Regions from separate parts of the Prochlorococcus sp. MIT 1327 genome, predicted to be linked through region 1. Evidence: predicted binding sites of a transcription regulator. Region 1 holds the regulator's gene; the other holds the start of a gene.
The links. Region 1 encodes NtcA, which controls nitrogen genes in cyanobacteria. Its sites were predicted from a motif close to GTANCNNNNGNTAC; they were not measured.

Region 1 (4,410 bases):
GTCGAGCACAGCGGCTGCGGCCACCACTTTCCCCTCCAGCACAGCACTTGTTGCTGTATCGGCAAGAACTAATCCACATTTATTGCGACCAGGATCTATGGCCACAAGCTTTGTCATGGTTTGTCTTCGGGAATCTTTGTCCAAGGACCACCCACGGGCTGCAGGACAACTGCTACTGGATCGGCTGTATCGCTGTTGCGGAGTGCCACGGCTTCTAGCTCAATCCGCTCTTGAGAACGGTTCAGTAATGCCTTGCCGAGCCGGTTCATCTCACTGCCATCGAACTGCAGTCCTGAACTGAGGGATCCGCGTCTTTTTACCTCTGCCAGAGTTGATGCAAGCAGGAGGCTAAGTCGGTTGCGCACGGTTTCGCTGCTCTTCTCGTTTTGGTCAAGAGTCGTTCGTGCGAGAACTTCGCCTTGTCGGACGATGTTGATATTTGGGCGAGCATCCGGGAAGGCATATACCACGTTCTCACCACGCAACACGTTTGCGGCAGAGCGCACATAGACCACCCAGGTGCCTGGCTTTCGGATGATCTGTTCGATGCGGTTGATATCGGTGCGTGGCACGAGCAGGATCTGTCGATTGGCTTCTTCACCGGGACGTACGCGTCGAAAAGCCTCCAGGTTTGCTTCCTGAAGTAGGCGGTCGATGACGGCTTTCGCCTGGCTGGGGTTATCGAGCCGCAGGGTGGCTGCAGCAAGTTGCTGCCCACTGCTCAGCACAACATCCCCTCGACGTAAGGCAATGAGGTTGGTCTCGAGCTGCTTCAGTTCTTTTTCAGCCGCGCTAATCCTGCTGCGAACATTGGCTAGTTCAACTTCCGTTCGGCGGATGTCGGCATCTTTTTTGGAAATGTCGCGACTGAGACGAGCTCGTTCCGCCTCGAGCTGTTGCCTTTGTTTTTGTAGTGGTGCGAGTTCGTTGCGAAGGGCAGTAGCTCGCTTTTTGGCTTCCTTCAGTTCATTCTGAACCTGATTGCTGTCCGACCTGGCCTGCTTGAGATCAAGCTCGGCATTGAACTGGGCCGACCGACTTGAATTGAGGGCATCACGACTTTGTTGGAGTTTGGCCTGAAGGTCATCCAGTTCAAAAAGTCCTACTCGCAGTTGTCGACTGACCAGCAGCATCAGTCCTAGGGACAGGGCGCTAATCAGGCTGCCAGTGAGAACGGTGATGAAGACGGCTGTCCTTCGCGGTCTGAGATTGAACAGGCTCAGCCTTGCTTTGCCTACACGGCTGCCAAGTCGATCGCCGAGGGTGGAGAGCACACCACCGAGGACGAGTAGGGAGAGGATCAGCAGCCAGCCGGTCACGAAAATGGGCGGGTGGGATCAGGAATAGTGTCAACCCGTTTCACCATCCTGGACTGGGACGGGGATCAGTTGAATTTTTTAGCAAGGGCAATCGGATCAAGAACGGTGATTTTCTTGCGATCGATTTGCACTAGACCTGAATTGCGCAGGTCTCCCAACAGGCGAGTAATGGTGACGCGAGTCGAGCCGATTGCTTCAGCGATGGACTGATGTGAGAGGCGTAGGTCAATGGTGATTCCTTGTTCCCCTGGAACCCCGAAATCCCGGCAGAGGACTAGCAGGAAACTCACAAGCCTTGATGACATGTCGCGGTGAGTGAGGGTCTCGATCATGGTCTCGGTTTGCAAGATCCGACTTGAGAGACCCTGCAGCAGAAGTAACCCCACGCTGGTGTCGTTTTCGATCGCTTGGCGAACTGAGGTGGCTGGCGCTGTGATCATTTCCACTCGGGTGAAGGCTACGGAGTGATAAAAACGGTCCGAGCGATGGCCTGTGAGTAGAGAGAGCACTCCAAATAGGCTGTTTTCACGCAGCAATGCCACGGTGATCTCTTCACCAGATTCATAGACCCGAGATAGCCGAACGGCGCCGCGTCGAATGAGATAAACCTTTTCGGCAGGATCGCCAGGAAAGAAGATGGTTTTGGAGCGCTCCACCATTTCGTTGCTGGCGCCATCCAGTTCACGGATGACTTCCAGCAGGGTTTTCTGGGGTGGAGCAGGCGAGTTGGCCATACTTCCTGACCCTTGAACATAGGGTTGCTGGGCGTAACGGCTGAAGCCGCGGATGACGCCGGCCATGGCTGCGCAGCAAACGGCAGAAATATGAAGTTAGGGAGTGGACCTCCACCACCATGTAGCAATGGTGACGGTTTTTAGTCTTCTTGCATTAATGCCGAACGTTGGAAGGCTTGTAGATGTTGCAGGCCGGGTTCTGCCAGATTCAGCAAGTCGTTGAGTTGATTCCTGCTGAATGGAGCCCCTTCAGCGGTGCCCTGCAGCTCCAATAGGTGCCCATTGGAGCCCATTACCACGTTTAGATCCACATCAGCCCTGGAGTCTTCGCTGTAGTCGAGGTCGAGAAGGGGATAACTCTCCACTAAACCAACGGATACTGCAGCAACTTGCTCGATGACGGGTTGATGCGTGAGCAGCCCTTGTTCTAGCAAGCGATCGCAGCCTCGTTTTAAGGCAATCCAAGCGCCGGTGATGGAGGCTGTACGTGTGCCGGCATCGGCCTGAATGACGTCACAATCAATTCGCAGGGTGGTTTCCCCAAGAGCGGCCATGTCGATCACGGCGCGCAGGCTGCGGCCAATGAGGCGTTGAATTTCTTGAGTGCGTCCGGAAAGCTTGAGCAGTTCACGGTTCTGTCTTTGCGGTGTAGACCCAGGCAGAAGGCGGTACTCGGCGCTGAGCCAGCCTTTGCCTTGGCCTTTGCGCCAGCGGGGTACACCTTCTTCAACGCAAACACTGCAGAGCACTGCGGTGCGACCAGTGCGGATGATTAACGAACTGAGGGCAAAGCCCATTGGATCCCATGTGATCTGAAGGGGCCGCATCACGTCAGCAAGGCGGCCGTCAGCACGTGGCTGGGGGGATGTGAGCATCGTGCTGTTGGTGGTTGAGATGAACTGAGCCTGGCAGAAACAGGTGCTTTTACACCATGGATAGTGTCAAGAGCCTTGTTAAGCAGCTTCCCACCGCTACATTTGATTTCTGCTGGTTTTGTCGGGGCGATTGAGACTTTTATGACTGCCAGCCTGAGCCCTAGTCATCGCTCCGTGGATCCGTGCATGACGGACCATCGCTCGCAGGAGAGTGATGGGAGTCGGTCTTTGGCAGTAGTTGCTGATAGGCGTTTGCTGCATCTGGTAGCTCCTGAAGGGCAGCTTCAGGTTTATACAGCCCCCTATCGAGGCAGTTTTTCTGTTGTCTTGAGTCAGGCGTTAAGAGCGGCTGGGCTGGGAAGTCGTGTGTTGGTGGCTCAGTTCCTCAAGGGAGGAGTAGACCAAGGCCCAGATGGGCGTGTGCGCCTATGTGGGCGACTTGAGTGGCTGCGCCCGGCGGTTCCTGGCTGTCTATCTGAGCCTGCTTCAACGCTTGCCCTTGACTCCAGCGCGCCTGAGGCCGTGGAGGCCATTTGGCATGAATGTCGGGATCGCATCTTGGCGAGTGATTTGGATCAAATGGTGTTGGATGAGGTTGGTCTGGCGATTGCTCTTGGTTATCTCGATGAAGCTGATGTGTTATCAACTCTGGAACAGCGCCCCGGGTCGATGGATGTCATCTTGACTGGCTCAGTCATGCCATCGATCCTGATGGCAATGGCTGATCAGGTCACTGAGTTGCGTCGTGGTTTCTAATGCTTAAAAACGATCGTTGGATCACCGAACAGGCCGCAGCAGGGATGCTTGAACCCTTTCAAGCCGGACTGATTCGACATCTTGATCCTGAGCAGCATCAACGGCCTGTACTGAGCTTTGGCTGTTCTTCCTTTGGTTATGACCTAAGGCTCTCTGCGAAGGAGTTTTTGATCTTTCGCCATGTACCAGGCACGGTGATGAATCCGAAGCGATTTAATCCTGCAAATCTCGAATCCACCCCTTTGCATCAGGACGAGGATGGCGAGTATTTCATCCTGCCGGCTCATTCTTATGGTCTCGGTGTGGCGCTGGAGAAGATGAAGGTCCCATCAAATATCACTGTCATTTGCCTAGGTAAGAGTACCTATGCTCGCCTTGGTATCATCGTTAATACGACTCCCGCCGAAGCCAGTTGGGAAGGGCATCTCACGCTTGAATTCAGCAATAGTTCTGGAGCTGATTGCCGTATCTATGCCAATGAAGGCATTTGTCAGCTTCTTTTCTTCGAGGGTGATCCCTGCGATACCACCTACAGCGATCGCCAGGGTAAATATCAACATCAGCCAGAACGCGTCACTCTCGCCAGGATTTGAACGAAAAAGATCTGTTGAATGCATGTCTGCTCTCAACAGATCTTTTTGATTTTGTAGACATTGATAGAGTGAAGCTACTGATCTCATCCCCCACGTATGTCAGACAAGCAGCCAAAATCCGCACCTCCTGAGG
Region 2 (4,410 bases), 680 kb from region 1:
CAGCGATGGATGCCGTTAGAGGAGGCGGATCGAGATGAGCCAAAGCACCTGGATGGGAAGGCTGATAAGCCCCTTCCATAACCATCTGCAAATCGTCCAGCAAGGCATCAACTGAAAGACCTTGAGGCGGCGGCGCCACATCAGGCAAAGCACTCAGCGCTGGTAAGGGGCCTCGATTGCTTGTTGTTGCGAACCACTGACAAAGTCGAGCACTGGCCTGCTCCAGAAAAGTCTGCAGTTCTGGATCGAAACGGTCAGGCTTGGCAAAGGGCGCCAAGGTCGCAGTCGGCTTTATCTGGGGAGTGCCAGCCAAAAACGCTCGTCATACAAGTTCCATTCTCCCTCCTGATGGCATTGTTTGATCAGGAGCTGCCACTTAGCGGTGCCTTTAGCGAAACCTCTTGAACTCACCAACATGCAATGCCGCTGTTGGATGTTGCGGCTACTGACTCGAGCAAAACAACTCGGCGGTCTTGGAGAAGTTCCTGTGAGTGCCGTTGTGCTGGATGCCGATGGCCGTTGTATCGGACATGGCAGCAACCAAAGGCATCGAGGACGTGATCCATTAGGCCATGCAGAACTGATCGCACTCCGACAGGCTGCCTGGCTCAGACGTGATTGGCGATTTAATGACTGCACCCTGATTGTCACTCTGGAACCCTGCCCGATGTGCGCGGGAGCCCTAACACAAGCGCGCATGGGCCAGGTGATCTTTGCTGCACACGACCCCAAGCGAGGCGGGCTTGGTAGCACAATCAATCTGGGGGACCACCCCAGTGCGCATCATAAAATGCGTGTTCTAGGCGGTGTGATGGAAGTTGAAGCCAGGCAGCAGCTAGAAGCCTGGTTCAAGCAGCAACGGCAACGTTTTCACGAAAACGAGGTAACTCTGACTCGAACAGATTGAGCAACAGCTCAACGTTTTTAGGGGTGGAGTTGTATCCCATCAAGCCAATCCTCCAGATTTTGCCAGCCAGGCTTCCTAAGCCACCGCCGATTTCAATGCCGTGCTCATTCAGCAAATGCAAGCGGAAGGCATTGCCATCCACTCCATTTGGAATGCAAACAGTTGTGAGTGTGGGCAAACGCAAGGCTTCAGGTACATGCAACTCCAAACCAAGACTCTCGAGGCCTGCCCAGAGCGCTTCGGCATTGCAGCGATGACGATCCCAAGCGTTTTCAAGGCCCTCATCCGCAAGTAATCGCAGGGCTTCACGCATGCCAAAGTTCATATTCACCGGTGCAGTGTGGTGATAGACCCTGTCGCTTCCCCAATACTGATTAAGCAGCGAAACGTCTAGATACCAATTGGGCACCTTGCTACTACGGGCCGCAAGCTTCTCTTCGGCACGGGGCCCCATGGTGAAAGGACCAAGACCAGGAGGGCAGCTGAGCCCCTTCTGGCTGCAGCTGTAAGACAGATCGACCTTCCATTGATCCAGAAAAACCGGCACAGCGCCTAAGGAGGTGACCGTATCTAGCAGTAAAAGGCAATCGTGCTTATGGCAAAGATCGCCGACACCATCCATTGGCTGACAAACGCCAGTGGATGTTTCTGCATGCACGAGAGCCAGAATTGCAGGGCGATGCTCGATCAAAGCTGCTTCTAGCTCTGCAAGGGAAAAGGCTTCTCCCCAAGGTTTTTCAATCAACTGAACATTGGCTCGATATCGAGCAGCCATATCGGCAAGGCGATTGCCGAAATAACCGTTTACCGCAACCAATACCGTGTCACCAGGTTCAACGGTATTGGTCAAGGTCGCCTCCATGGCGGCACTACCAGTACCGCTCATCGGCAGTGTGAATCGGTTGTCGGTCTGCCAGGTGTAGCGGAGCAACTCCTGAACCTCACCCATTAATTCCAGATAAAGGGGATCAAGGTGGCCGATCGGAGAGCGCGCAAGTGCCTGAAGCACCTTGGGATCGGCATTTGAGGGTCCAGGCCCAAACAGCAAGCGGGTAGGCGTGGCAATCGGTTCGAGAACCGTCTTATGAGATTGGTCAACCTGGGGAAGGGTTTGCGTCGTCGCCAAGGCCCTTGGTTAGTTCAATTGTTTAGAGCCTAAGCAGTCAACCTTCATCCCCGGGACTTTTTTTGAGGGATTGCAACGGCAACCAAGCAGGTCAATCAATAACGACAGCAATGAAAAAATAGTGATTTGTTTTCGAATCTATTGGCAGCAGAAGGGAAGTAAGTCAAAAAACGCTAGCTCGTCTAGCAAAGTCCCTTTGAAGCCTGATCCGTCGTCATTGGCTCAATACTGATGCCCATTGACTGAAAGCAGGCTTCAAAATCGTTGATGCAGATCGAGCGAAGGCTGAAAGAAGATGGTTGTAGCAACCAATCAACCCTGTGATGAGATCAGCCATTGAGGACGACTGGAAGACTTGGACGAGTTGAGGGATATCGAAGCTAAACAATCAAAATCAGTGATCCAGCCATAAAGCTCTCCCAGCCTTAGATCAGCTCAAGCTGACAGAAACGGTTACGGAATCCACCCAGAAAGAAAACAAGGCTTCAGCAGAAGGTACCTGCTGCTACAAAAAGAAGGCCATGCGGCTGATTACGGTCGCTTTATTATCGCCGGCTCGGCCTCATCTTCGCCATGGGCAAATCACCCCAAGACGTCCTCCGCCAGATCAAGGACGAGGGCATTGAACTGATTGACCTCAAGTTCACTGATCTGCACGGCAAGTGGCAGCATCTCACCGTTTGTTCGGACTTGATTGATGAGGAAGCCTTCACTAATGGCTTGGCTTTCGATGGATCTTCCATTCGTGGATGGAAGGCCATCAACGAATCAGATATGGATATGGTTCCTGACGCCAGTACGGCCTGGATCGACCCCTTTTATCGCCACAAGACTCTTAGCTTGATCTGTTCCATTCGGGAACCTCGTAGCGGCGAGCCCTATGCCAGATGCCCCAGGGCGCTTGCCCAAAAAGCCCTCGGTTACTTAGCCGGCACTGGCCTAGCCGATACAGCCTTTTTTGGTCCTGAGCCCGAGTTTTTCATCTTTGACGACGTCCGCTACAACTCCGGTGAAGGTGGTTGCTTTTACAGCGTTGACACGATTGAGGCCCCTTGGAATAGCGGTCGCATCGAAGAAGGCGGCAACCTTGCCTACAAGATCCAACTCAAGGAGGGCTACTTTCCGGTTCCACCCAACGACACCGCCCAGGACATCCGTTCCGAAATGCTGCTGCTGATGGGGCAATTAGGAATCCCGATGGAGAAGCACCACCATGAAGTTGCTGGTGCTGGCCAACATGAATTGGGGATGAAGTTCGCTGAGCTGATTGAAGCTGCGGACAACGTGATGATTTACAAGTACATCGTTAGGAATGTTGCTCGTAAGTACGGTAAAACGGCAACGTTTATGCCCAAGCCGGTGTTCAACGACAACGGCACCGGGATGCATGTTCACCAGAGCCTCTTTAAAGGAGGCCAGCCCCTCTTCTTTGGAGAAGGCACCTATGCCAACTTGTCACAGACGGCTCGCTGGTATATCGGTGGCATCCTTAAGCATGCTCCCTCCTTCCTAGCTTTCACCAACCCCACAACCAATAGCTACAAGCGTTTGGTGCCAGGTTTTGAAGCTCCTGTAAACCTTGTTTATTCCCAGGGCAACAGGTCTGCAGCTGTTCGCATTCCGCTCACTGGCCCAAACCCGAAAGCCAAGCGTCTTGAATTCCGCCCAGGCGATGCCTTGGCCAATCCTTATCTAGCTTTCAGCGCGATGATGATGGCGGGGGTTGACGGCATTAAAAACCAAATTGACCCTGGCGATGGTTTCGATGAGGATCTATTTGAACTACCAGCAGAACGCCTTGCCAGCATCCCCACAGTGCCAGCTTCACTTAATGGTGCGCTCGAAGCATTAAATTCAGACAAGAACTACCTCATGGAAGGGGGAGTCTTCACTGAAGACTTCATTAACAACTGGATTGACATCAAATACGAAGAGGTGCAGCAATTGCGTCAAAGGCCTCATCCCCATGAGTTCACCATGTATTACGACGCTTGAGGGAAGGTGAAAAGATCACCATCTGTTTGAAAAAATAGGAAAAGTTATTCGTTTAAACTAATTTTCAAGTCCCCGCATCCAAGCGGGGACTTTTTCATGGCCTAGCATTCAGGAAAGTTTGGCTTGTTTTATAGAAGATGTTCTCCGAAGAACTTTGACTATGCAAAGAGATTGGAATTTAATGGTAGAAAATTTATGAGTTAGACATGCATTGATAAGATATTGGGGCGCTAAATTGTTAGCATTAGTGTGTAAATAGTAAGCCATTCAAAATTAATGTCAGCCGCATCTTGCAGCAGAAGATGAGACGGAGTATTCATTCTTGTAGTTCAAGCTAAATGACTAAGTAGAATCCCATGAGCTCTTATGAGTTGCAGCCATT

Region 2: the regulator NtcA is predicted to act here: its motif matches at 2,529-2,542, upstream of glnA (type I glutamate--ammonia ligase).

Annotation. Positions count from the first base shown of each region.
Region 1 covers NZ_CP138972.1:721,535-725,944, forward strand. Annotated here, with positions in the region: gene SIB80_RS03455 (resolvase) at 1-117, opposite strand, end outside; gene SIB80_RS03460 (DUF3084 domain-containing protein) at 114-1,319, opposite strand; gene ntcA (global nitrogen regulator NtcA) at 1,385-2,119, opposite strand; gene rph (ribonuclease PH) at 2,194-2,928, opposite strand; gene SIB80_RS03475 (cob(I)yrinic acid a,c-diamide adenosyltransferase) at 3,070-3,684, shown strand; gene dcd (dCTP deaminase) at 3,684-4,277, shown strand; gene SIB80_RS03485 (hypothetical protein) at 4,374-4,410, shown strand, end outside.
Region 2 covers NZ_CP138972.1:1,397,707-1,402,116, forward strand. Annotated here, with positions in the region: gene SIB80_RS06825 (pyridoxal phosphate-dependent decarboxylase family protein) at 1-313, opposite strand, end outside; gene SIB80_RS06830 (nucleoside deaminase) at 416-907, shown strand; gene SIB80_RS06835 (pyridoxal-phosphate-dependent aminotransferase family protein) at 849-2,033, opposite strand; gene glnA (type I glutamate--ammonia ligase) at 2,607-4,028, shown strand.